Regions from separate parts of the Acidipropionibacterium virtanenii genome, predicted to be linked through region 1. Evidence: riboswitches for the same ligand, from Rfam matches in the RefSeq annotation. Region 1 holds a riboswitch; each other region holds the start of a gene.
What was found. A riboswitch is a leader RNA that binds a small molecule or an ion and turns the genes downstream of it on or off. The one in region 1 is predicted to bind thiamine pyrophosphate.
Positions count from the first base shown of each region.

Region 2: it holds a riboswitch for thiamine pyrophosphate, as region 1 does, so the genes downstream of both, JS278_RS03440 (thiamine ABC transporter substrate-binding protein) here and JS278_RS07900 (ABC transporter ATP-binding protein) in region 1, are expected to answer to the same signal.
Region 3: it holds a riboswitch for thiamine pyrophosphate, as region 1 does, so the genes downstream of both, thiS (sulfur carrier protein ThiS) here and JS278_RS07900 (ABC transporter ATP-binding protein) in region 1, are expected to answer to the same signal.
Region 4: it holds a riboswitch for thiamine pyrophosphate, as region 1 does, so the genes downstream of both, JS278_RS15070 (bifunctional hydroxymethylpyrimidine kinase/phosphomethylpyrimidine kinase) here and JS278_RS07900 (ABC transporter ATP-binding protein) in region 1, are expected to answer to the same signal.

Region 1 covers NZ_CP025198.1:1,717,820-1,723,357, forward strand. The annotation lists gene JS278_RS07890 (ABC transporter permease) at 1-714, opposite strand, end outside; gene JS278_RS07895 (ABC transporter ATP-binding protein) at 711-1,715, opposite strand; TPP riboswitch at 1,821-1,914, shown strand; gene JS278_RS07900 (ABC transporter ATP-binding protein) at 1,922-2,701, shown strand; gene JS278_RS07905 (ABC transporter permease) at 2,698-3,465, shown strand; gene JS278_RS07910 (ABC transporter substrate-binding protein) at 3,462-4,481, shown strand; gene JS278_RS07915 (hypothetical protein) at 4,474-5,004, opposite strand; gene JS278_RS07920 (ACT domain-containing protein) at 5,013-5,538, opposite strand, start outside.
Region 2 covers NZ_CP025198.1:777,106-782,643, forward strand. The annotation lists gene JS278_RS03420 (DHA2 family efflux MFS transporter permease subunit) at 1-52, shown strand, start outside; gene JS278_RS03425 (TIGR01777 family oxidoreductase) at 99-998, shown strand; gene JS278_RS03430 (rhomboid family intramembrane serine protease) at 999-1,685, shown strand; gene JS278_RS03435 (nucleoside/nucleotide kinase family protein) at 1,760-2,341, opposite strand; TPP riboswitch at 2,383-2,500, shown strand; gene JS278_RS03440 (thiamine ABC transporter substrate-binding protein) at 2,539-3,603, shown strand; gene JS278_RS03445 (ABC transporter permease) at 3,609-5,318, shown strand; gene JS278_RS03450 (ABC transporter ATP-binding protein) at 5,312-5,538, shown strand, end outside.
Region 3 covers NZ_CP025198.1:140,823-146,360, reverse strand. The annotation lists gene JS278_RS00680 (hypothetical protein) at 1-304, shown strand, start outside; gene JS278_RS16635 (rhodanese-like domain-containing protein) at 389-667, opposite strand; partial or broken gene JS278_RS00675 (HesA/MoeB/ThiF family protein) at 773-1,546, opposite strand; gene JS278_RS00670 (thiazole synthase) at 1,543-2,334, opposite strand; gene thiS (sulfur carrier protein ThiS) at 2,356-2,589, opposite strand; TPP riboswitch at 2,590-2,691, opposite strand; gene JS278_RS00660 (alpha/beta hydrolase) at 2,788-3,723, shown strand; gene JS278_RS00655 (septal ring lytic transglycosylase RlpA family protein) at 3,881-4,738, shown strand; gene JS278_RS00650 (aldo/keto reductase) at 4,882-5,538, opposite strand, start outside.
Region 4 covers NZ_CP025198.1:3,283,057-3,288,594, reverse strand. The annotation lists gene JS278_RS15090 (catalase) at 1-928, shown strand, start outside; gene yczE (membrane protein YczE) at 1,012-1,671, shown strand; gene JS278_RS15075 (ATP-binding protein) at 1,786-3,300, shown strand; TPP riboswitch at 3,301-3,396, shown strand; gene JS278_RS15070 (bifunctional hydroxymethylpyrimidine kinase/phosphomethylpyrimidine kinase) at 3,387-4,982, shown strand; gene JS278_RS15065 (thiamine phosphate synthase) at 5,041-5,538, shown strand, end outside.

The DNA.
Region 1 (5,538 bases):
GGCCCATGCGTCGGCACCGGTGGCGGTGCCGAAGTAGATCGACAGGGGGGTGAACATCTGGGCCCGGAAGGGCAGCCAGTCCAGGATCGTGGCCAGCGGTCCGGGCATGAACCACAGTGGGATGAGGGCGCCGGAGGCCAGCCCGGAGCCGAGCCGGTAGACCATCATGTAGCCGCCGATCTCCAATGACCAGAAGCTGGCCATCGAGACCAGCAGGTTGAGGATCAGGCTGATGGCGACCCCCAGCAGGGTCGAGAGGATCCACAGTCCGAGTGTGCCCACCTGCGGTGGCAGGGCCAGCGCGCCGATCACGACGGCCCAGGCGATGCCGATCGCGGTGATCGGAAGGCGTCCGGCCAGGGTGCCGGCGTTCTGGGCCAGGACCTGGCCGATCAGCCCCAGCGGCCGGGTCATGTCGATGCCGATCTGGCCGGTGCGCACCCGGGCGTTGAGGCCGGAGAACTGCCAGGGCATCAGGGCGGTCTGGATGCAGGCGGCCAGCACGGCGTAGGAGACGGCCTGGGTTCGGTCGATGCCGCGCACCGTGGTGGAGTTGCCGTAGACCGTGGTCCACACCACCTTGAGCAGCCAGACCTGGATCAGGAGCCCGGCGATGCCGCTGGCCAGATCGATGCGGTAGGCCCATGACGTCCTGACCGCCATCCGGGCGCTGCCGAGAACAGCGCGGGGGCTCATCGGGTGGTAAGGGCTCATCGTGGGGCCTCAGCGTACATGCGGGCGACGACATCGGTGAGGCTGGCCTCGGTGACGGTCAGGTCGGTGACCGGCCAGCTAGCGGTGACCGCGGCGATGAGATCGGGAGTGCTGATCACCGCCGGGTCGTGGGTCAGGACGGTCTTGCCCTCGGTCACGGTGCTGGTGGCCCCGTCGACCCGGATGGCGGCGGGATCGGTGCCCGCGGCCGGGGTGACGGTGAGGGTGCGCTGGTGGACGTAGCGGTGCCGCAGCGCCTCGGGGGTGCCGTCGAACAGGACGGTGCCGGCGTCGATCATGATGATGCGCCGGCACAGGGCCTCGACGTCGTCCATGTCGTGGGTGGTGAGGATGACGGTGGTGCCCAGGCGGGTGTTGATCTCGGCGATGAATTCGCGGATGCGGCGTTTGGCCACGACATCCAGGCCGACGGTGGGTTCGTCGAGGTAGACGACGTCGGGGGAGTGCAGCAGGGCGGCGGTGAGATCTCCTCGCATCCGCTGACCCAGGGACAGGAACCGCACCGGGGTGTCGAGGAATCCGGCCATGTCGAGCAGTTCGGTGAACATCGCCAGGCGCTGGTCGTATTCGGGCTGAGTGACGCCGTAGAGGTCGCGGACCAGCTCGAAGGAGTCGCGCAGCGGCAGGTCGTACCACAGCTGGCTGCGCTGGCCGAAGACCGCGCCGATGCGGGCCGCGTTGGCGCGGCGGTCGCGCCAGGGCACCCGGCCGGCCACCCGGACGGTCCCGGAAGTCGGCACCAGGATGCCGGTGAGCATCTTGATGGTGGTGGACTTGCCCGCCCCGTTGGCGCCCAGGTAGCCCACCAACTCCCCGGCGGCGATGTCGAAGGACACGTCGTGGACCGCGACCGTCGACGTCTTCTCCCTCGAGAACAGCCGCCGCAGCGACCTGAACCGGCCCATCGGCTCCACCGGGCGGGTGAACACCTTCTCCAGGTCTCGAACATGGATCAGGGGCTCGGCACCCGACGACGGCATCACCCTGCGAGCCTAGACCTGCCCACAGCGGACGTTCTGCGACTGCCCGCAGGTTCGTAGCGCGACCCTCGTGCGGTGACCGCGGCGCGTGCGGATAGAGTCCCTGCTGAAGACACGGGGTGCCCCGCACGGGGCTGAGATGAGACCCGTCGAACCTGAACTCATTCGTATGAGCGGAGGGATGTCATGATGCGCCGGCGCGCCCGATGAACCCAGAATCCCCGGCGATCTCGATCCGCGACGCCGGCTACCGCTACCGGCGCTCGACGGCACCGGTCCTCGAGCACGTGACGCTGGACGTGCCCGCTTTCGAGCATCTCGCCCTCATCGGGCGCTCCGGGTGCGGCAAGTCGACCCTGCTGAGACTCATCGGCGGCCTCGCCTGCCCGCAGACCGGCACGGTCCAGGTGCTCGGCGCCACTGATGAGGCAGGGCGCCTGGCGGCCTGCGCCCTGATGCCCCAGAACGACCTCCTGCTGCCCTGGTTCGACCTGGCCGGCAATGTCGCCATCGGCCTGCGCAACCAGGGGGTGCCGCGCCGGCGGGCGCGCTCCCGGGCGCTGGGCGCACTGTCCCAGCTCGGCCTGTCCGAGTGGGCCGGCGCGCGGCCGGACGCCCTGTCGGGAGGGATGCGCCAGCGCGCCTCCCTGGCCCGGGCACTGCTGGCCGGCAAGCCGGTGCTGCTGGCCGACGAGCCGCTGGGCGCCCTGGACGCCATCACCCGCGCCGAGGGACAGAAATGGCTGCGCGACGCCGTCACCGGTGCCAGTACGACCCTTGTGATGGTCACCCACGACGTCGAGGAGGCCCTGCTGCTGTCGCGGCGGGTGGTGCTGCTGGCCGGGCGGCCGGGCTGCTGCACCGGGTCGTGGCCCGGCTGGTTCGACGACGACCGCCCTCACGAGGAGATCCTGGCCGACCCGGAGTTCGGCGCATCGCGCACGGCGATCCTCGGGGCGCTGGGCCGGGTCAGGCAGGCGGCATGAGCAGGGTCGCGGCCCGCGTCCTGCCTCCGGCAGCGACCGTGGCGCTGCTGCTGGCCGGCTGGATCGCCGTGACCGCCGGTGGTGCCGTCCCGGCCTATGTGATCCCCTCGCCGCAGGCGGTGGTGACGGCCCTGGTGGACAACTGGGGAGACGTCCTGGCCTCGGCGACCTGGCTCACCGGGGCCGAGACTCTGGCAGGCATCGGCCTGGGAACTGCGGTGGCGGTGGGGATGGCCGTCGCCTCGGGATACCTCGCCGTCATCGGACGGGCGCTCACCCCACTGCTGATCGCCTCCCAGGCGATCCCGACCGTCGTCATCGGACCGCTGCTCACCATCGCCCTGGGGTACGGGATGTCACCGAAGGTGATCGTCGTCGCCCTGCTGTGCTTCTTCCCGGTGGCACTGAACCTGATGGCAGGGATCCACGACGTCGACCATCGCCTGATCGACACCATGCGGACCCTCCACGCCGGGCGTTCGGCGCTGCTGTGGCGGGTGCGGATCCCCGCGGCCGCACCCCGCGGATTCGCCGGCCTGAGGGTCGCGGTGACATTCGCCCCGGTGGCCGCGGTCTTCGCCGAGTACACCGGATCCACCAACGGCATCGGCTATCTCATGCTCCAGGCCATCCCGCGCCTGGCCACCGACCTCGTCTTCGCCCAGGTGATCGTCCTCACCGCCATGTCCGGCCTGCTGCTGGGCGCCGTGACCCTGATCGAGCGACTCGCCTGCCCCTGGAATGTCACGGAAGGACACTCATGACCCGCTCCCCTCAGCACACAGCCATCAGCCGACGTCGGCTCGGCCTGGCCGCGGTCGGCGCCGCCCTGGCCCTGGCGGGCTGCGGCCGGAAGGCCGACGCGCGGACCAGCACCCGGAGTCGCGCGGTGAACCTCCTGCTGGACTGGAATCCGAATCCCGACCACGTCACCATCTACACCGCCCAGCACACCGGCGCTTTCAGCAAGGCCGGGGTCGACGTCGCGATCCACAATCCGGCCAACACCGCCGACGCCGCGAAGCAGGTCTCCCTGGGCCGGGCCGACCTCGCGGTCTCCTACGAGCCCGACACCCTCATCGCTGTCGCGCAGGGCCTGCGGGTGGTCTCGGTGGCGGCCCTGATCCCCACCTGCCTCACCTCGCTCATCGCCCGGAAGGACTCCGGCATCACCAGTGCTGCAGATCTGGCGGGGAAGACGGTGGCCCTCTCCGGTCTCGCCTCTCAGAAGCCGAGTGTCGAGTACATCGCCCGCAAGGCCCACGTCGACCCTGCCACGATCACCATGCCGAATGTTCAGCAGAGCCTTGATCAGGCGCTGCTCACCGGCAAGGCCCACGCCGTATACGGCGCATTCCGCAACATCGAGGGAATCGAACTGGCCGGGAAGATCCCTGTGACCGTGCTTCCCGCCACCGAGCTGGGGCTGCCCGGCTACTCCGAACTGGTGATCATCGCGAACCCGGAGCGGCTGACCTCCGACGCCGGCTACGCGGGCCGGGTGAAGGCCTTCCTCAAGGGGCTGGCCGCCGGTCAGGCCATCGCACTGGCCCACCCGGACGAGGCGGTGACCGCGATGCAGGTGCCGGCCAAGGGGTCCTATGACCGGGCGACCCTCGCCCGGATGGTCAAGGCCACGGTCTCCCTTCTGGGCGCGGAATTCGGGGTGCAGAAGGGATCGGACTGGGCTTCTTACGCCACCTGGATGCACCGCAACGGACTGCTCGACACTGCGGTCGACGGGGCGAAGGCCACCACCAACGAGTGGCTGGTCAAATGACCAGATGCACGCCCCAGTGGGTGGCCAGCGCCAACGCGTAACAGCGGATGAAGAAACCGACGGTGACACACAGCGAGAACCACCCGAACTTCATTCTCGTGGTGGCCGCGTAGATCACCACCAGGTAGACCGGAGGGATGCCCGAGACCGCCGAGAAGATGAGGATCGGCAGGCCCCAGCGGGGGCTCTCCACCAGATGGGCGGCCTTGGCGTTCCAGCGGCGCCATCGCGCTCGCCAGGATCCTTCGGGCACCGGCTTCTTCTCCCGGGGCGCGAACCATTTCAGTTTCCTGCCGTGGCGCACCGTCAGGAACATCACCTGCTTGCCGACGCCGTGGCCCAGGGCCAGTCCGATGGACACTTCGAGTGGCCCCAGCAGGCCACTGGCCAGGGAGCCCACGATGAAGATCTCGGAGTTGAGGATCGGCACCAGGCTGGAGACGATCCCGAAGCCGAAGGCCGACGCGATCTCGTACCAGAAACGCCCGGTCAGCCAGACGTGGGCCAGCAGCAGGACGCTCAACGCTGGTGTCAGTTCGCCAGCGCAGCCAGATGCTTGAGCCGGTTCAGCTCGGAGCCGAGGAAGGTCGGGCCGCCCTGGCGTCCCAGCGCCAGCCCCCGCCCACCGGCCAGGGGGGCGACCGCCACGACCGTGTCCCCCCAGCCGTCCATCCAGCCGTCGGTGAGGTCGATCGAGTGCGGCTGGTCGAAGGGCTCCAGCTGTCTGGTGGACTCCACAGTGAATTCCGGTGCCAGGGCGGTGGAGGTGAGCACCTCGCGGTCGGCGCTGAACAGCGCAGCCCACTGGCAGTGGAAGACCACCGGCGTGGCCTCGGTGAGGATCTCGGCGCCGTGCTCCGGATCGTCGGCCATCCGGTTGAGGGTGGCGATGTCGGACTCGATGCCCCAGTTCTCCGGGTACCGCGAGAGCCACAGCACCTTCACACCGTCGAGCATGTCGCAGGTCGACACCAGGGTGTCGGGCAGAGTGCTGGGAGGCAGGGTGAGGATGAAATCGTCGATGGCGTAGCCAGGGCCCTTCTCCACGATCTCGACC
Region 2 (5,538 bases), 940 kb from region 1:
CACCGTCTGCGCCCTTCTGTTCCGCGCATACTCCCGAGGATCCCGCGTCTGAGGCCGGGGCTCGGCGCGGCCCATGGACGCCTCCATAGACTGACCCCATGCGCATCGCCATCGGAGGTTTCGCCGGACTGCTCGGGACCGCTCTTGTCCAGGAGCTGCGCAGGCAGGGCCACGACGTCGTCACCCTCACCCGCCACGAGCCCATCCAGCCCTCCGACCGCCGCTGGGATCTCGACACTCTCTCCATCGCCCCGCCCTTCCTCGACGACGTCGACGCCGTGATCAACCTCGCCGGCGAACCCATCGCCGGGGGCCGGTGGACCGAGGAGCGCAAGTACCGCATCGTCACCTCCCGGGTCGACACGACACGGATCGTCACCCGCGCCCTGGAGAGCTCCGAGCGCTGCAAGGTCTTCCTCAACGGCTCCGCGGTCGGCTACTACGGCCCCCGCGGCGACGAGTGGGTGAGCGAGGACGACGACGCCGGGGAGGGATTCCTCGCCGAGGTCTGCCTGCGCTGGGAGACGGTCGCCCATGAGGCGCCCGAGGACGTGCGCACCGTGACCCTGCGCACCGGCCAGGTGATCGCCCCCATGGGAGGGTTCCTGGCCAAGCAGCGGCCCCTGGTGAGGCTCGGACTCGGCGGGCGGATGGGATCGGGCCGGCAGTACCTGTCCTGGATCAGCCTGCGCGACCACGTGTCCGCGATGATCGCCGCCCTCACCGACGACCGGGTCCAGGGCCCGATCAACCTCGTCGCCCCCGAACCGGTGCCCAATTCGGACTTCATCGACGCCTACGCCAGCGCCCTGCGGCGGCCGCACTTCATGCCGCTGCCGACGCCGGCGGCCAAACTCGTCTTCGGGACCCAGCTGGTGGAGGAGGCCCTGCTCACCGGCCAGCGGGTGCGCGGCGACCTGCTGGCGAAGATCGGCTTCGAGTTCGCCGACCCCACCATTGACGCCGCCATCGCCACCGCCCTGAAGGGCAGGCGCTGAATGGCCAGGCGGGACGGATACATCCCGGTCGTCACCTGGACCCTCATCGGCATCTGCGTGGTGGTCTGGCTCGGTGAGCTGGCCATCCCGGACTTCGTCAACGACATCGCACTGAGCGCCGCCGCCGGGAAGGCCGAGCCGTGGCGGTTCCTCACCTCCGCATTCGCCCATTCGACGAACATCACCCACATCGGGTTCAACATGTTCGCGCTGTGGTCACTCGGCCGGGCTCTGGAGCGGTTCCTCGGACGAGGACGGTACCTCGCCAGCTACCTGCTCTCGGCGCTGGCCGGGGGAGCCCTGTTCGTGGTCATGGCGACCGGGTCGCAGACCGGCGGCGCACTGGTCCCCGGCTGGTACGACGGGGTGGTCGGGGCATCGGGGGCCATCTTCGGCCTGTTCGGCACCCTGCTGGTGGTGCAGCGGCGTCTCGGCGGATCGACCAGATCGCTGTGGATGGTGCTGGCGCTCAACGTGGCGCTGGTCTTCTTCATCCCCGACATCGCCTGGCAGGCCCACGTCGGAGGGTTCGCGATCGGTGCGGTCTGCGGGGTCGTCTTCTTCGAGGACGCCAAGCGGGTGCAGCGGGGGAAGCGGTCCCTCACCTGGTGGGCGCTCGGGACCCTGGCCGTGGTCATGGTCCTGGCGATCGTGCTGAAGTACGCGTTCACGACAGTCGCGGGCTGAGAATCTGGTCTGCTCAAGCCCGTTCCCGGCTCAGGGCTGCGAGGAACTGTCGAGTTGATGTCCGTCATTCAGCATCAACTCGACAGTTCCTCGCAGACGATCCGCACGTCGGCGAGGTGCCCGGGCCGGTGACGGAGCCGGTGCAGCTCCTCCTGCACCGCCCACAGCGCCCACCACGGCTCGAACATGTCCCCGTCACGGGCCAGGGCCCGCTGTTTCCGGACGGCCGCGTCGGCCTGAATCCAGATCGTGGTGGTGGCCAGTGCTGCTGACGCCGGGGTCAGCGCGCCGCAGGCCTCCACCAGGATCGGCCGGTGCGGGTCGAGGGAACGCCGCTCGCCGGGAGCGCCGGCCTTCCAGTCCCACATTCGGTATCCGGGATCGTGTGCCGCGAGGATCTCGCCCGGAATCACCGTCCAGGCTGCCGACAACCCTGCCCAGCCGGGGTAGAAGTCGTCGTGGACCAGCTGCCAGGCGCTCCCGGATGCCGCCTCCAGCGCTGCGACCAGCCGGTTCGCCAGGGTCGTCTTGCCCGATCCGGAGCCGCCGTCGAGGATCACCACCGGCCGCGAGCCGTGCGCATCGGCGAGGATGCGGGCGGTCAGGGCGTCGAGGAGGTCCGGGCTGCCGGCCGCGAGCGTGAGGGGCACGGCCATTCACTGTACGAGATCCTCGACAGGATCACTGGTATGGTCGGGCGGGTCGACAGGGGAGCGAGAAATCGCTGAGAGTGCCCAACGGGCAGACCCTCGAACCTGATCCGGGCCTCGGAATGCGAGGACAGAACCGGCGTAGGGAGTCGAGCACCTCTCCGGGCCGCCGAGCCCAGCCCCTCCTTGAAACAGGAGGATCCATGTTCCACCACCGCAGGGGCCGTATCGCCCTGGCGCTGCTCACCACTCTCGCCCTGGCTGGGTGCGGTCAGACGGGCTCCCAGTCCGGCCAGTCGTCGCAAACCCCCTCCAAAGAGGTCACGATCATCACCCACGACTCGTGGGCCATGAGCAAGAACGTCGTCGCCGAGTTCACCAAGAAGACCGGCTACACGCCGAAGTTCGTCGCCCAGGGCGACGCCGGCGCCGTCGTCAACCAGCTCGTCCTCACCAAGAACTCCCCGCTGGGCGACGTCGTCTTCGGCATCGACAACACCTTCTCCAGCCGCGCCGTCGACGCCGGCGTCGTGGACCCCTACACCTCCAAGGCCCTGCCCTCCTCGGCCACCTCCGCCGCGAAGTCCACCAGCAACAACCTCACCCCCGTCGACCAGGGCGACGTGTGCATCAACGCCGACGACGCCTGGTTCGCGCAGAAGAAGCTCGCCAGGCCCACCACCCTCGACGACCTCGCCAAGCCCGCCTACAAGAACCTCCTTGTCGTCCCCAGCCCCGCCACCTCCTCCCCGGGCATGTCCTTCCTGGCCGCCACCGTCGGCGCCAAGGGCGAGTCCGGCTGGAAGGGCTACTGGTCCAGGCTCAAGAGCAACGGCCTCAAGGTGGACAAGGGCTGGGAGGACGCCTACAACGTCGACTTCTCCGGCGGCGAGGGCAAGGGCAAGTACCCGCTGGTGCTGTCCTACTCCACCTCCCCGGCCTTCACCGTCTCCAAGGACGGCAAGACGTCGTCCACCTCGGCGCTGCTGGGCACCTGCTTCCGCCAGACCGAGTACGCCGGCGTCATCAAGGGGGCGAAGAACACCGCCGGGGCCAGGGCCTTCATCGACTTCCTGCTCTCCAAGGAGGCCCAGGCCGACATCCCCGGCCAGATGTACATGTACCCCATCGACTCCTCGGTGAAGCTGCCGACCGAGTGGACCAAGTTCGCCCCGCTGTCCCCGAAGCCCTACACCGTCGACCCGAAGACCCTGGCCAAGAACCGCAACACCTGGGTCAAGGAGTGGACGGCCACCGTCCAGGGCTGAATCGGATGGCGGCGACAGCAGCTCCTTCACGGCCGCATCCCGGTGCCCGGCCCCGCTCGGGTCGCGCCGGGACGCGGCTGTGGCGCGCCTGCTGGGTGCTCGCCGGGGCAGTGACCCTGGGATTCCTGGCGGTCTTCTTCGCCGCCCCCGCCACCAACCTCATCGCCAAGGGGTTCGTCGACGAGGCCGGCGATCCCACCTGGTCGGTGATGGCGTCGACCTTCGCCGCCCCGCGCACCTGGCGCATCATCCGCTTCACCCTCGGCCAGGCCGCCCTGGGCACCGCCCTGTGCCTGCTGCTCGGCGTCCCCGGAGCCCACCTGCTCTACCGGGTGCGCTGGCCCGGGCGCACCCTCGCCCGCGGACTGGTGTCGGTGCCCTTCGTGCTGCCGACGGTGGTGGTCGGCGTCGCCTTCCGCACCCTGCTGGCCGACACCGGCCGGCTGGGATTCCTCGGCCTGGACGGCTCCTGGCAGGCGATCACCGCGGCCCTGGTGTTCTTCAACTACTCGGTGGTGGTGCGCACCGTCGGATCCACGTGGTCGCAGCTGGACCCGCGACGCGGCGAGGCGGCCTCCGCCCTGGGTGCCTCGCCGGCCCGGGTGTTCCGCACCGTGACCCTGCCGGCGCTGGGCCCGGCCATCGCCTCGGCGGCCTCGGTGGTGTTCCTGTTCTGCGCCTCGGCCTTCGGCGTGGTGCTGGTGATGGGAGGGACGAAGTACTCCACCCTGGAGACCGAGATCTACCTGCAGACCGTCGAGTTCCTCGACCTTCCGGCCGCCTCCTCCCTGGCGATCGTCCAGCTGCTGGTGGTGGCCCTGTGCCTGTACCTGTCGGGGCGCGCCCAGCATCGGATGCAGCGCAGCCTCGGCGGCGCGACGCCGAGACTGCTGCGATTCCGCCCCCGCCGCGACCTGGGGCCCGCCGTCCTCACCGTCCTGGTGGCGCTGCTGCTCCTGCTGACGCCGATCCTCACTCTCCTGGAACGGTCCCTGCACGTCGGCGAGGACTGGTCGCTGGGCAACTACCGGGCGCTGGGCGGCGTGGGCGACTCGGGCCTGATCGTCAGCGTCTGGCAGGCGCTCGGCAACTCCCTGACGACCGCCCTCCAGGCCACCGTGCTCGCGGTGGGCCTGGGGGCGATCGTGGCGCTGCTGCTGTCGCGGCGCCCGGCGTCGCGCTGGGGCCGTGCCGGTCTCTCGACCACCGACGGGCTGTTCATGCTCCCGCTGGGGGTCTCGGCGGTGACCGTGGGCTTCGGATTCCTCATCACCCTGGACCGTCCGCCCCTGGACCTGCGCAGCTCCCCGATCCTGGTGCCGATCGCCCAGGCGATGGTGGCGATCCCCCTGGTGGTGCGGGTGCTGCTGCCGTCGGTGCGCGGCATCGACCCACGCCAGCAGGAGGCCGCCGCCGCCCTGGGGGCCTCGCCGTGGCGGGTGCTGGGCACCATCGACCTGCCGGTGCTGGGCCGCGGCCTGGGGCTGGCGGTCGGTTTCGCCCTGTCCACCTCGCTGGGGGAGTTCGGGGCGACGTCGTTCCTGTCACGGCCCGACCACATGACCCTGCCGGTGGCCATCGGCCGGCTGATATCCCAGCCCGGCGCGCAGAACTACGGCATGGCCATGGCGGCCTCGGTGCTGCTGGCCGTGATGACAGTGGTGATCATGAGTATCGCCGAGACGATGAGACCCGCAGAGGTGACCCCGTGGTGAACCAGTCCCCGGAAGAATCCCCGGCCGTGCCGTCGCAGGGCCTGTCTGTGCAGGACCTGACGGTGACCTACGAGGGCGCTGCGACGCCGGCCGTCGACCACGTGTCCCTCGACATCGCCCCCGGGCGGATCGTGGCCCTGCTGGGGGCGTCGGGTTCCGGGAAGTCCTCGCTGCTGAGGGCGGTCGCAGGGCTGGTGAGGCCATCGGCCGGGGTCGTGAG
Region 3 (5,538 bases), 1.6 Mb from region 1:
GCCGGATCTTCAGGTGGGCATATGCACACCGCTGGGGGAATTCGTCGCCCGCTGTGACTTCGGCTGGCCGAACCAGAGGGTCGTCGGCGAGTACGACGGCCCGCAGAAGTACGGCCGGCTGCTCAAACCCGGACAGACGGTCTCTGACGTCGTCGTCCACGAGAAGGAGCGCGAGGCGAACATCCGTGACCAGGGATGGGAGATCATCCGGTTCTGCCGCGCGGACCTCCGCAATCCGGTCGCCGCCGCGGCCAGACTCATCCGCCTTCTGGACAGCCGAAGCCCTCAGCGACGTGGCGCCTGAAGTCCGACGTGGCGCCAGCTGTTCCAGGCGCCGCGCCGCAGAAGTGGCGCCACGTGGCCGACGCAGCCTGTCGTGCGCCCAGTGTCAGTACCTGGGAGCGCCCGGCACGGCCAGCACCCCTCCGGCCAGGCTGCGCAGCCGAGTACCCGCGGGGGCGCCGGCGGTCAGCAGCCGCACCGCCTCGGCGGAGCGGACCCCGGCCTTGCAGTAGACGACCACCTCTGCGGGGGGGTTCCCCGAGCTGTCGGCCAGAACACCGGCCACCGCGTCCCAGCCGTCCTGTCGAATCCTCCCCAGCGGCACCCAGTGGTCGTCGGGGATGGAGACGATGCCGCGCTCCCAGTCCTCCCGGACGTCCAGCACCAGAGGCGCGGGGCGCTGTGAACCGGTGCGCTCGGCGGCCAGCTCCTCGGCGCTCACCTCGGTCACCGGCGTCTCCACCGCGCAGGAGAAGGCGTAGTCCGACGCCAGTGCGGTGACCTTCTCCCGGTCTGGATCCTCAGCCAGCGTCAGGAAGGTGTAGCCGGCTGCCAGGGCGTCGTAGATCATCAGACGGCCCACCATGGGCTCGCCGATGCCGCACAGCACCTTGACGGCCTCGGTGGCCATCGCGGAGCCGATGGTGCCGCACAGCACCCCGAGCACGCCTCCCTCGGCGCAGTTGGGCACCGAGTCGGCGTCGGGGATGTCGGGGAACAGGTCGCGCAGCATCGGCCCCTGGCCGGGCCAGAAGACCGACACCTGCCCCTCGAATCGGAAGATGGTGCCCCAGACCAGCGGCGTGCCGGTGATCTCGGCGGCGTCGTTGGACAGGTACCGGGTGGCGAAGTTGTCCGAACCGTCCACGACCAGGTCGTGGGAGGCGAACAGGTCGAGGGCGTTGTCGGCGTCCAGGCGGCCGACGATCGCGGTGACCCGGGAGGCGGAGTCGAGCCGCAGGGCGGCGTCGCAGGCCGATTCGGCCTTGGGCCGGCCGAGATCAGCCTCGCGGTGGAGCACCTGGCGCTGCAGATTCGACGCCTCGACGACATCGTCGTCGATCACCGTGATCCGCCCCACCCCGGCAGCGACCAGGTACTGCAGCACCGGGGCGCCCAGACCGCCGGCGCCCACCACGAGCACTCTGGCGGCCCGCAGCCGGCGCTGGCCGTCGTCGCCGAATCCGGGCAGGGACAGGTGCCGCGAGTAGCGCACCGCCTCGGCTCCACTGAGCGCCGGGCCCGGGTTCACCAGGGGATTCATGAGGCGGTGACCAGGCCCTCTGTCGGGGAGGAGGCCACGGCGAGGCTGCGCCTGGGGATACGCCCGGCAGCTCGCGCCAGATATCCGGCCTCGACGCCGAGCCTGAAGGCCTGCGCCATGGCGACCGGATCGGCGGCCATGTTGATGGCGGAGGCGGCGAGCACGGCGTCGCACCCCAGCTCCATAGCCAGACAGGCGTCCGAGGCGGTGCCCTGGCCGGCGTCCAGCACGATCGGGACATTCGCGCGAGAGGTGATGAGCTCGATGTTGTGGGGGTTGAGGATGCCCAGGCCGGTGCCGATCGGGGAGCCTCCGGGCATCACCGCGACGACGCCGAGATCCTCCAGGCGCTTGGCCAGGACCGGATCGTCGTTGGTATAGGCGAAGACCTTGAACCCCTTGCCGACAAGGGTCTTCGTGGCGTCGAGGAGTTCGGGGGCGTCGGGCAGGATGGTGCCGTCGCCGACCACCACCTCCAACTTGATCCAGTCCGTCTCCAGGGCCTCGCGGGCCAGTTCGGCGGTGAGCACCGCGTCGGCGGCGGTGCTGCAGCCGGCGGTGTTGGGCAGGAAGCGCTGCCCGAGTCGCTCCAGCATCGGGAACAACTCGTCTCCCTCGCCGGGCTTGAGTTTGCGCATGGCCACGGTGGCCAGGGTGGAGCCGGCGGCCTCGATGGTCCGGGCGAGGATGTCGTGATCGGCGGCGTGGCCGGTGCCCATGATGAGCCGGGAGCTCAGCGTGACGCCGTCGATGGTCAGTCCGGTGTCAGTCAGTGATGTGTCAGTCATGTGTGTCTCTTCGAGGTGAGGTCAGCCGCCCTGTACGGCGGTGACGATGTCGACGTTCTGTCCGGGAGCCAGTGCGGTGGCCTGCCATCGGCTGCGCGGTACGACGGCTTTGTCGATGGCCACCGCGACGCCGAGCCGGCCGCCGTCGGTGGGGCGGCCGTCGGGGCCGAGGTTTCTGCCGATGCGTGCGGCCACCAGGTCCAGGACGGTCTCTCCCGGGCGTGACTGGTAGCTCTCGCCGTTGACTGTCAGCATGATCGCGCATCGCTCCTTTCCTCCGGCGGCATGACCCGCATCAGGTGTGACGGTCGGCTTGCGCCCTCTCAGCCCCGCTGTGGGGCTCCCGTAGGTCTCGAACTATACGCACCCTCGGGCGCCGGGAACAGGTGGGGATGGTGCCGGTGGGCTGGGCGGGAACTGATAGCGGTTGGGATCGCCACCCATAATTGCCGCATGTCCCCGTCCGACATCCGCCCGTCCGGCAGCCCCTCCTCCGAGGATGAGTTCGCGCTCATCGACCAGGCAGCTGCCGAACTCGGCCTGATAGCACCGCCCGTCACCCGCGTGGGTGACGCCGTCTCGGCCCTGGTCTGGGGGGATCATCCGGCGCGGGTGGTGCTGCTGCACGGGATGGCGCTCAACGCCCACACCTGGGACATGACCCTGCTGCACTGGTCGGCACGGCGGGACGGCGTCGACGTGGTGGCGGTGGATCTGCCCGGCCACGGCGAGTCGGCCTGGCGACAGGACCGCGACTACTCCCCCGCCACGCTGGCGCACGCGCTGAACTCCTTCCTCGACGAATTGCTGGAGCACGGCGTGCTGGCCGGACCGCTGACTCTGGTGGGGCACTCCCTGGGCGGGCTGACGGCGATCGAGCTGGCCGCCGGGCGCCGCGACGTCGCCCATGTCATCGCTCTGGACTCGCTGCCCGGCCTGGTGGAGACCGGCCAGGGTGGGGCGTTCATGGAACGGCTGCGGGCCATGGTCGGCGGGCCGACGGTCTTCGCCTCCCGCGACGAGATCGTGGCGTCGGCGATGGCCCTGGGGTTCGGCGGGAGGTCCGAGGCCGCGGTGCGCCGCGGGGTGATCCACAACACGCGGGTGCTGGCCGACGGCACCGTTCAATGGAAGCATCACGTCGCCCAGTTGGGCATCGACGACCTGGTCTCGACACTGGGTGACGGCGCGGCCGGCTGGGAGCGCCTGACGTCACTGCCCGCCGGCTTCGACGTCATCGCCGCCAGCAACGGCGTCCTGGCCCCCGCGCAGCTCGAGCGGCTGAACGCCGTGCGGCCGGCGTCACGGATCGTCACCCTGGAGTCGGGCCACAATCTGCAGGAGGACGTGCCGCAGGAGTTGGCGGGGACGCTCGCCGGGCTGGTCTGACGCGGCGGACGCCTCGACTGTCGACCGTGGTTGCCGACGCCGTCGACCGCGTTATCCCTCCTGAGATTCTGACAGTAGCTTGAGAATTTCTCAGCATGCTCTTACTGTCGGGGGCAGCGGGTCGCGACGCGGCCCACCGTTCGGAAGGAAACCGCAGATGGCAAGCACCAACACCACGAACTCCGCGAAGTCGTTCCGACGTGTCGCCGCCCTCGGCGCCGCCGCCGGTATCGCCGTCATGGGCTCAGTAGCCCAGCAGGCACACGCCGCACCCGTCTCCCAGCCCAAGGCTCCGGCCCAGGTCTCCCACGCCGCCCAGGCCCCCAAGGCCCAGCACGCCGCGAGCCCCTCGAAGGTCTCGCAGACCCGTACGCACGTCTGGGCGACCACCGATGTCAACGTCCGCTCCGGTGCGGGCACCGATCACTCACGCATCGGGCTGCTGCGCACCGGCCACTACACCACCCAGCTCGAACCCTCGCAGAACGGCTGGACGAAGGTCCGCTACCACGGCCAGGTGGGCTACATCTACAGCCAGTACCTCAGCCACTCCGCCACCTCCGCGAGCGGCGGCCAGGCGGGCAGTGGCCATTCGAGCAGTGGTCAGTCGAGCAACAGCTACACCCCGCGTCACTCGGCCGGCTCCAGCTCGAGTTCCTCCAGCGAGAGCAAGAACTACACGCCCCGTCGTTCGGCGGAGTCCACCTACTCGTCGGGCTCCTCGAGCACCGGTGGCGGCGGCTCCTGCCAGGCCTCCTTCTACGGCGAGGGTTCCCAGACCGCGTCCGGCGAGTCCTTCGACTCCTCGGCCATGACCGCGGCCCACAAGACCTACAAGTTCGGCACCAAGCTCAAGGTGACCAATCAGGCCAACGGCAAGTCCGTCGTCGTGCGGATCAACGACCGCGGACCCTACGTGTCCGGCCGCTGCCTCGACCTGTCCACCGGCGCCTTCTCCCAGATCGCCAGCACTGGCGCCGGTGTGGCCAGTGTGAGCTACCAGGTGGTCAGCTGACCCTGGGGCCGCGGCCGCCATCTGGAGAGAAGAGGCTCAGCATGATGACAATCGCGAGATCCTGAGTGGAGCGTCCCACCGTTGACGACCACCAGGCTCATGGATCTACCGTGTTGGGGCCGAGCGAAGTAGCGATGTCCGTCTCAGAGGATCTCCAGCGGCACGGGCTCCGGGGGCACCGGGAAGGCGGCGTCCAGGGCGGCCAGGTCCTCGTCGGAGAGGGTGAGATCACCGGCCATGGCGTTCTCCTTGGCGTGGGCCGGTGAGCCGGTCCTCGGGATCGCCAGGACGTCGCCGGAACGGATGGTCCAGGCCAGCGCCACCTGCGCCGGGCTGGCGTCGTGACCGGCTGCGACCCGGACAAGGGCGTCGTGCCCCTCGCCCGGTGCCAGTAACCGGGCCTGCTCGATCGGGGAGTAGGCCATCACAGGAATCCCGTGCTCACCCAGCAGACCGAAAAGGTCGACCTCCGGCCCGCGTCGGGTGAGATTGTAGAGCACCTGGTCGGTGGCGCATCCCGGCCCGCCGGTCTCCGCGAGGAGGTCCGTCATGTCGTCGGGGTCGAGGTTGGAGACGCCCCAGGCGCCGATGGAGCCGTTGCGCATCAGATCGTCCATCCCCTCGATCATCTCGTCCAGGCGCACCTCGCTCTGGCGCCAGTGCAGCAGGTAGAGGTCGATGTGCTCGGTGCCCAGCCGCTCCAGGGACCGCTCGCAGGCCGTGGCGATGCCTTCGCGGGAGGCGTGGGTGGGCAGCACCTTGTCGACGATGAAGATCTCGTCGCGTACATCCCCCAGCGC
Region 4 (5,538 bases), 1.6 Mb from region 1:
CCACCAGGTGGCCTACCTGATGGGTCCGCGCGGCCTGCCGCAGGACTGGCGGCACATGAACGGCTACTCCTCGGACACCTACTCGTGGACCAACGCCGAGGGGAGGCTCCACTGGGTGAAGTGGCACTTCATCAGCGACCAGGGCGTGAAGAACCTCAGCAACGAGCAGGCTGCTGAACTGGCCGGATCGAATGCCGACTACCACCGACAGGACCTCTTCGACGCCATCGCCGGCGGCGACTTCCCGAGCTGGACGGTCAAGGTGCAGCTGATGCCCTACGAGGACGCCCAGAGCTACCGGTTCAACCCCTTCGACCTCACCAAGGTGTGGCCGCACGGCGACTACCCGCTGGTCGAGGTGGGACGGTTCACCCTCAACCGCAACCCCGAGAACTTCTTCGCCCAGATCGAGCAGGCGGCCTTCGCACCGGCCAACACGGTGCCGGGCACCGGGCTGTCGCCGGACAAGATGCTGCTGGGCCGGGCCTTCGCCTACACCGACGCCGAGCGGGCCAGGATCGGGTCGAACTTCGACCAGCTGCCGGTCAACCGGCCCGAGGTGCCGACGAACGCCTACACGATCGAGGGGCACATGCGCTACGAGCACTCGGGCGCCGCGCCGGTCTACGCCCCGAACTCCTACGGGCGCGACTGGGGCACGCAGACCGGCACCGCCGACGACTCGTGGGCCAGCGACGGCGACCTGGTGCGCGCCGCGGCCACCCTGCACTCGGCCGACGACGACTTCGGCCAGGCCCACTCGCTGGTGCACGACGTGTTCACGCCCGCCGAGCGCGACGACCTGGTGGACACCATCGTCGACCAGATCCTCAACCACGACGTCGTCGAGCCGGTGCGCTCCCACATCGTCGAGTACTGGACGAAGATCGACGAGGAGGTCGGCCGGGCCATCGCCGTCAGGATCTGAGGCCCGCTCCCGGCGCCGGGGGGCCGGCGGTCCGCACGGTGGCACCGGCGGGCCGGCCGGCCCGATCCGCCTATAGTCCTCGCATGGCATCGGGTACCGCCGCGGGTTTCGGGCTGCTGGGCGAGCGCAGCTGGCCGGTGCGGATCACCGCCCTGCTGGTGGGCCTGGTGCTGTTCGGCGTCTCCTCGGGCCTGATGATCGTCTCCGGGCTGGGCAACATGCCCTGGGACGTGCTCCACCAGGGCATCGCGGCGCACACCCCGCTGAGCACCGGCCAGGCGGCGATCGGGCTGTCGGTGCTCGTGCTGCTGCTGTGGATCCCGCTGCGCCAGCGGATCGGGCCGGGCACCGTGGCCAACGCCGTGGTCGTCGGCGTGGTGATCGACGCCACCACCTCCGTGGTGCGCCGGCCCGGCCCCCTGTGGGCCGACCTGACGATGGTCCTGGGGGCGGTGGTCCTCAACGGCTTCGCCACCGTGCTGTACATTTCGCCGGCCTTGGGGCCCGGTCCCCGCGACGGCCTCATGACGGGCCTGGTGGCGCGCACGGGGAAACCGGTGGCGCTGCTGCGGTCGGGGATCGAGGTGGTGGTGATGGCCGCCGGCTGGGCCCTGGGCGGCCGCCTGTTCATCGCGACCTTCGTCTACGCCTTCGGCATCGGCCCGGTGACCCGCCTCTTCCTCGGGCTGGCAGCCAGGGTGCTGAGCCCTTCATCGTCACTGAGCCCTCACTCGACTGACTGACGCTCTCAGTGACGAAAGTGACGCCCTCACTGACGAAAGTGTCCCCATCAGTCTAGGAACTGAGGCTCTCAGTGTATAAACTGAGGCCATCACTGAGAGACCTGAGGTGCCGCCATGGAAGAGATGGAGATTCTTGAGACCGTCAACCGCCTGCGCAGGCAGCGCAGCGATGACGCGACGGTGGAGGCCAAGAGTGCTGTCGGTGGGGTGCCGAGAGATGTCTGGGCCACGGTGAGTGCCTTCGCCAACACCGATGGAGGAGACATTCTGCTCGGTCTTGATGAACGTCACGAGTTCGAGCCCGCTCCAGGTTTCGACGCCCAGAGGACGATCGACGCCGTGGCCTCCGGACTCATCGAGAAGCCTGGAGAGAGATCGAAAGTCACGCCGGTACCGCCCAACATCCTGAACCGTATGACCGTGGACGGGGCCCCGGTGGTGAACCTGAGGGTGGATCCGATGCCGGACGCCCCGGGGCCGTGCTTCGTCACGGATCAGGGAATCAGCAAAGGTTCGTACCGAAGGTGGGACGACAAGAACGTCCGGCTCAGTGCATACGAGATCTACCTGCTGAGTCATCGCACCGAGATGCTGGGGACCGATCGGGAGGTCGTGGACGGGGCGACGGTCGACGATCTGGACGAGGATCTCATTCAGACGCTGATCGAACGCCTGAGGAGACTCGGCTCACGGGCGGTCTCGGGTGCCGAGTCCGAACATGAGGTGAGGGTCAGGCTGAACCTCACGGACAAGAAGGATCGGCCTCTGCTGGCCGGGATGCTCTCCGCTGGTCAATACCCTCAGCAGTTCTACCCGCAGCTCTTCATCGACGTGACCACCCACCCCGACATCCGGAAATCAGATCCGGGAGCCGCGGTGAGATTCGTCGACCGCCGCATCTGCGAGGGGCCCGTCCCCCTGATGGTCAAGGACGCCGTGGCCGCCGTCCTCTCGAATCTCCGCACGGTTCATGTCGTGGACGGGGTCTCGGGCCGTGATGTCCCGGAGATCCCGGTGGAGGTTCTCCGTGAGGCCATTACGAACGCTCTCACCCATCGGGACTACAGCGTCCAGGCCCGTGGACAGCAGGTCGGAGTGGACATCTACACCGATCGGGTCGAGGTGACCAGCCCGGGCGGGTTCTGGGGAGGCGTCACGGCGGAGAACATCGCCGATGGTGTGTCACGGTCCCGCAACGAGAGCCTGGCCAAACTGCTGACCTTGGTCCCGATGCCGGGCGAGGACTCCACGGTGAGCGAGAACCAGGGGTCCGGGGTCCTCCTGATGGATTCCGCGATGCGTGCGCGGGGCCTCCCGGCCCCGCGGTTCGAAGCCACCATCGACCAGGTGCGGGTGGTCCTGGTCCGGGGCGTGCAGACCGGCGGGGCCGTCCCGGAACTCACCGACAAGCAGGATGAAATTCTGGACGCACTCCGCGGTCAGGACCAGATGACGATGCGCGAACTGGCACAGGCCACCGGGCGCAGCGTGCCGGCACTGCGACCACAGGTCAGGGGCCTGGTGGAGGCGGGCCTGGTGGAGGCGACCGCTCCGGCGACCAGCAGGAACAGGGCCTATCGCCTTCCGGACGGGGGGAAGTACGACGACCGATACTCCGTGACATACTGAGCCCCGGACACGGGGTGCGCGATCGGATGCGCTGAGAACACACCCGTGGAACCTGATCTAGTTCGGACTAGCGAAGGGATGTCCCGGTGACCTCTCACCTCCACCCGCTCACAGAGCCTCCGGCCGCCCGCGTACCCCGCGTCCTGTCGATCGCCGGGACCGACCCCTCCGGGGGCGCCGGCACCGCCGCCGACATGAAGTCCATCACCGCGGCGGGCGGCTATGGCATGACGGTCGTCACCTGCCTGGTGGCCCAGAACACCACCGGGGTGCGCGCCATCCACACCCCGCCGGTCGATTTCCTCGCCGCGCAGCTGGAATCGGTCTCCGACGACGTCGTGGTCGACGCCGTCAAGACCGGCATGCTCGGCACCGCCGGGATCATCGCGACGGTTGAATCCTGGCTGGACGCCCACCGGCCCCCGGTGCTCGTCGTCGACCCCGTCATGGTCGCCACCAGCGGCGACCGGCTGCTGCAGCCCGACGCCGAGGAGGCCATGCGCCGCTTCTGTCGGCGGGCCACTGTCGTCACCCCCAACATCCCCGAACTCGCCGTGCTGGCCGGCGCCGAGCCCGCCGCCGACCAGGACGCCGCCGTCGCGCAGGCCCGGGAGTGGGCCGCCCGGACCGGGGTCGCCGTCATCGTCAAGACCGGCCATCTCGACTCCCGGCTCACCACCAACCTGTGGGTCGGCCCCGACGGAGTCCTCGCCGAGGCGCCCAGCAGCCGCGTCGAGACCACCAGCACGCACGGCACCGGATGCTCGCTCTCCTCGGCCCTGGCCACCCGACTAGGAGCCGGTGACACCCCCGTGCGGGCCCTGAGATGGACCACCGACTGGCTCCACGAGGCCATCGAGCACGGCGCCGCGCTGCACGTCGGCAGGGGTCACGGCCCCGTCGACCACGGCCACCGGGCACGGCGTCTGGCAGTCGCGGCCTCACCCGCACCCTGGCTGGCCGACGACGCCGTGGCGCCGCGACTCGAGGCCCCCGACCAGCTGGCGCCCGGCACCGAACCGGCGCCGGCGTCCATCCCCGCGGCCGGACCGTGGACCCGGGCCCTGTGGAGGGCCGGCAGCGACCTGGCCCGCAGCATCCACGGCGGCGGTTTCGTGACGGCGCTGGTCGACGGCACCCTGCCGGAGCATGCCTTCACCTTCTACCTGGCCCAGGACGCCCGGTACCTCGCCGGCTACGCGCGGGCCCTCGCCGCGGTGGCGGCCGGCTCCACCGATCCGGCCGAGGTCGCCGACTGGGCGGGAGGGGCCGCCACCTGCCATCTCGTCGAGGCCGAGCTGCACCGCGGCTGGCTGTCCGGGCGGTCCTGCGCCCCCAGCCCGGTGACCAGCGCCTACGTCGACTTCCTGGTGGCCAGGACAGTCCTGGACGGCCACACCGTCGGCGTGGCGACCGTGCTGCCCTGCTACTGGCTGTACGCCGAGGTGGGGGCCGCGATGCCCGGAGTCGCCGACGACCATCCCTACGCCGCCTGGCTGCAGACCTACTCCGACGACGCCTTCACCGCCGCGACCTGGATCGCCATCGGGCACGCCGAGAGGGCCATGACCGACGCCTCGCCCGCCGAGCGGGCCGCCGCGGCCAGGGCCTACCTCATCGCCTGCCGCCACGAGGCCGAATTCTTCGACCAGGCCCTGCGCACCACCGGGGCCCTCTCATGACGCCCGACCTGCCGCACGGCGCCGACCAGACACTGAACGATGACAAGGGGATACACGTATGACAAGCGCGGACGAACTCGACCTTCGGTGCTACCTGGTGACCTCCGGTCACGACCGGCACACTGTCGAGACCGCTGCCGCAGCCGCCGCAGCCGGAGCCGGGATGATCCAAGTGCGGTGCAAGGAGGCCGGCACGGCAGAGCTGCTCGAACTGCTCACCGCCGTCGCCGAGGCCGTCCGCGACGTCGCCCCGGCCACCCGGGTGATCGTCGACGACCGCGCCGACGTGGCCTTCGCCGCCCGGTACGCCGGCGCCCCGGTGGCCGGGGTGCACCTGGGCTGGGACGACCTGCCAGTGGCGGCGGCACGGGCGATGCTGGGCCCCGAAGCGATCATCGGGATGACCACCGGCACCATGGAGCTCGTTCAGGGCGCCCAGAAGCTGGCCGACAAGCTCGACTACATCGGCTGCGGCCCCTTCCGGCCCACCCCCACGAAGAACTCGGGACGTACCCCCCTGGGTCTGGACGGCTACCCGCCGCTGGTCGCCGCCACC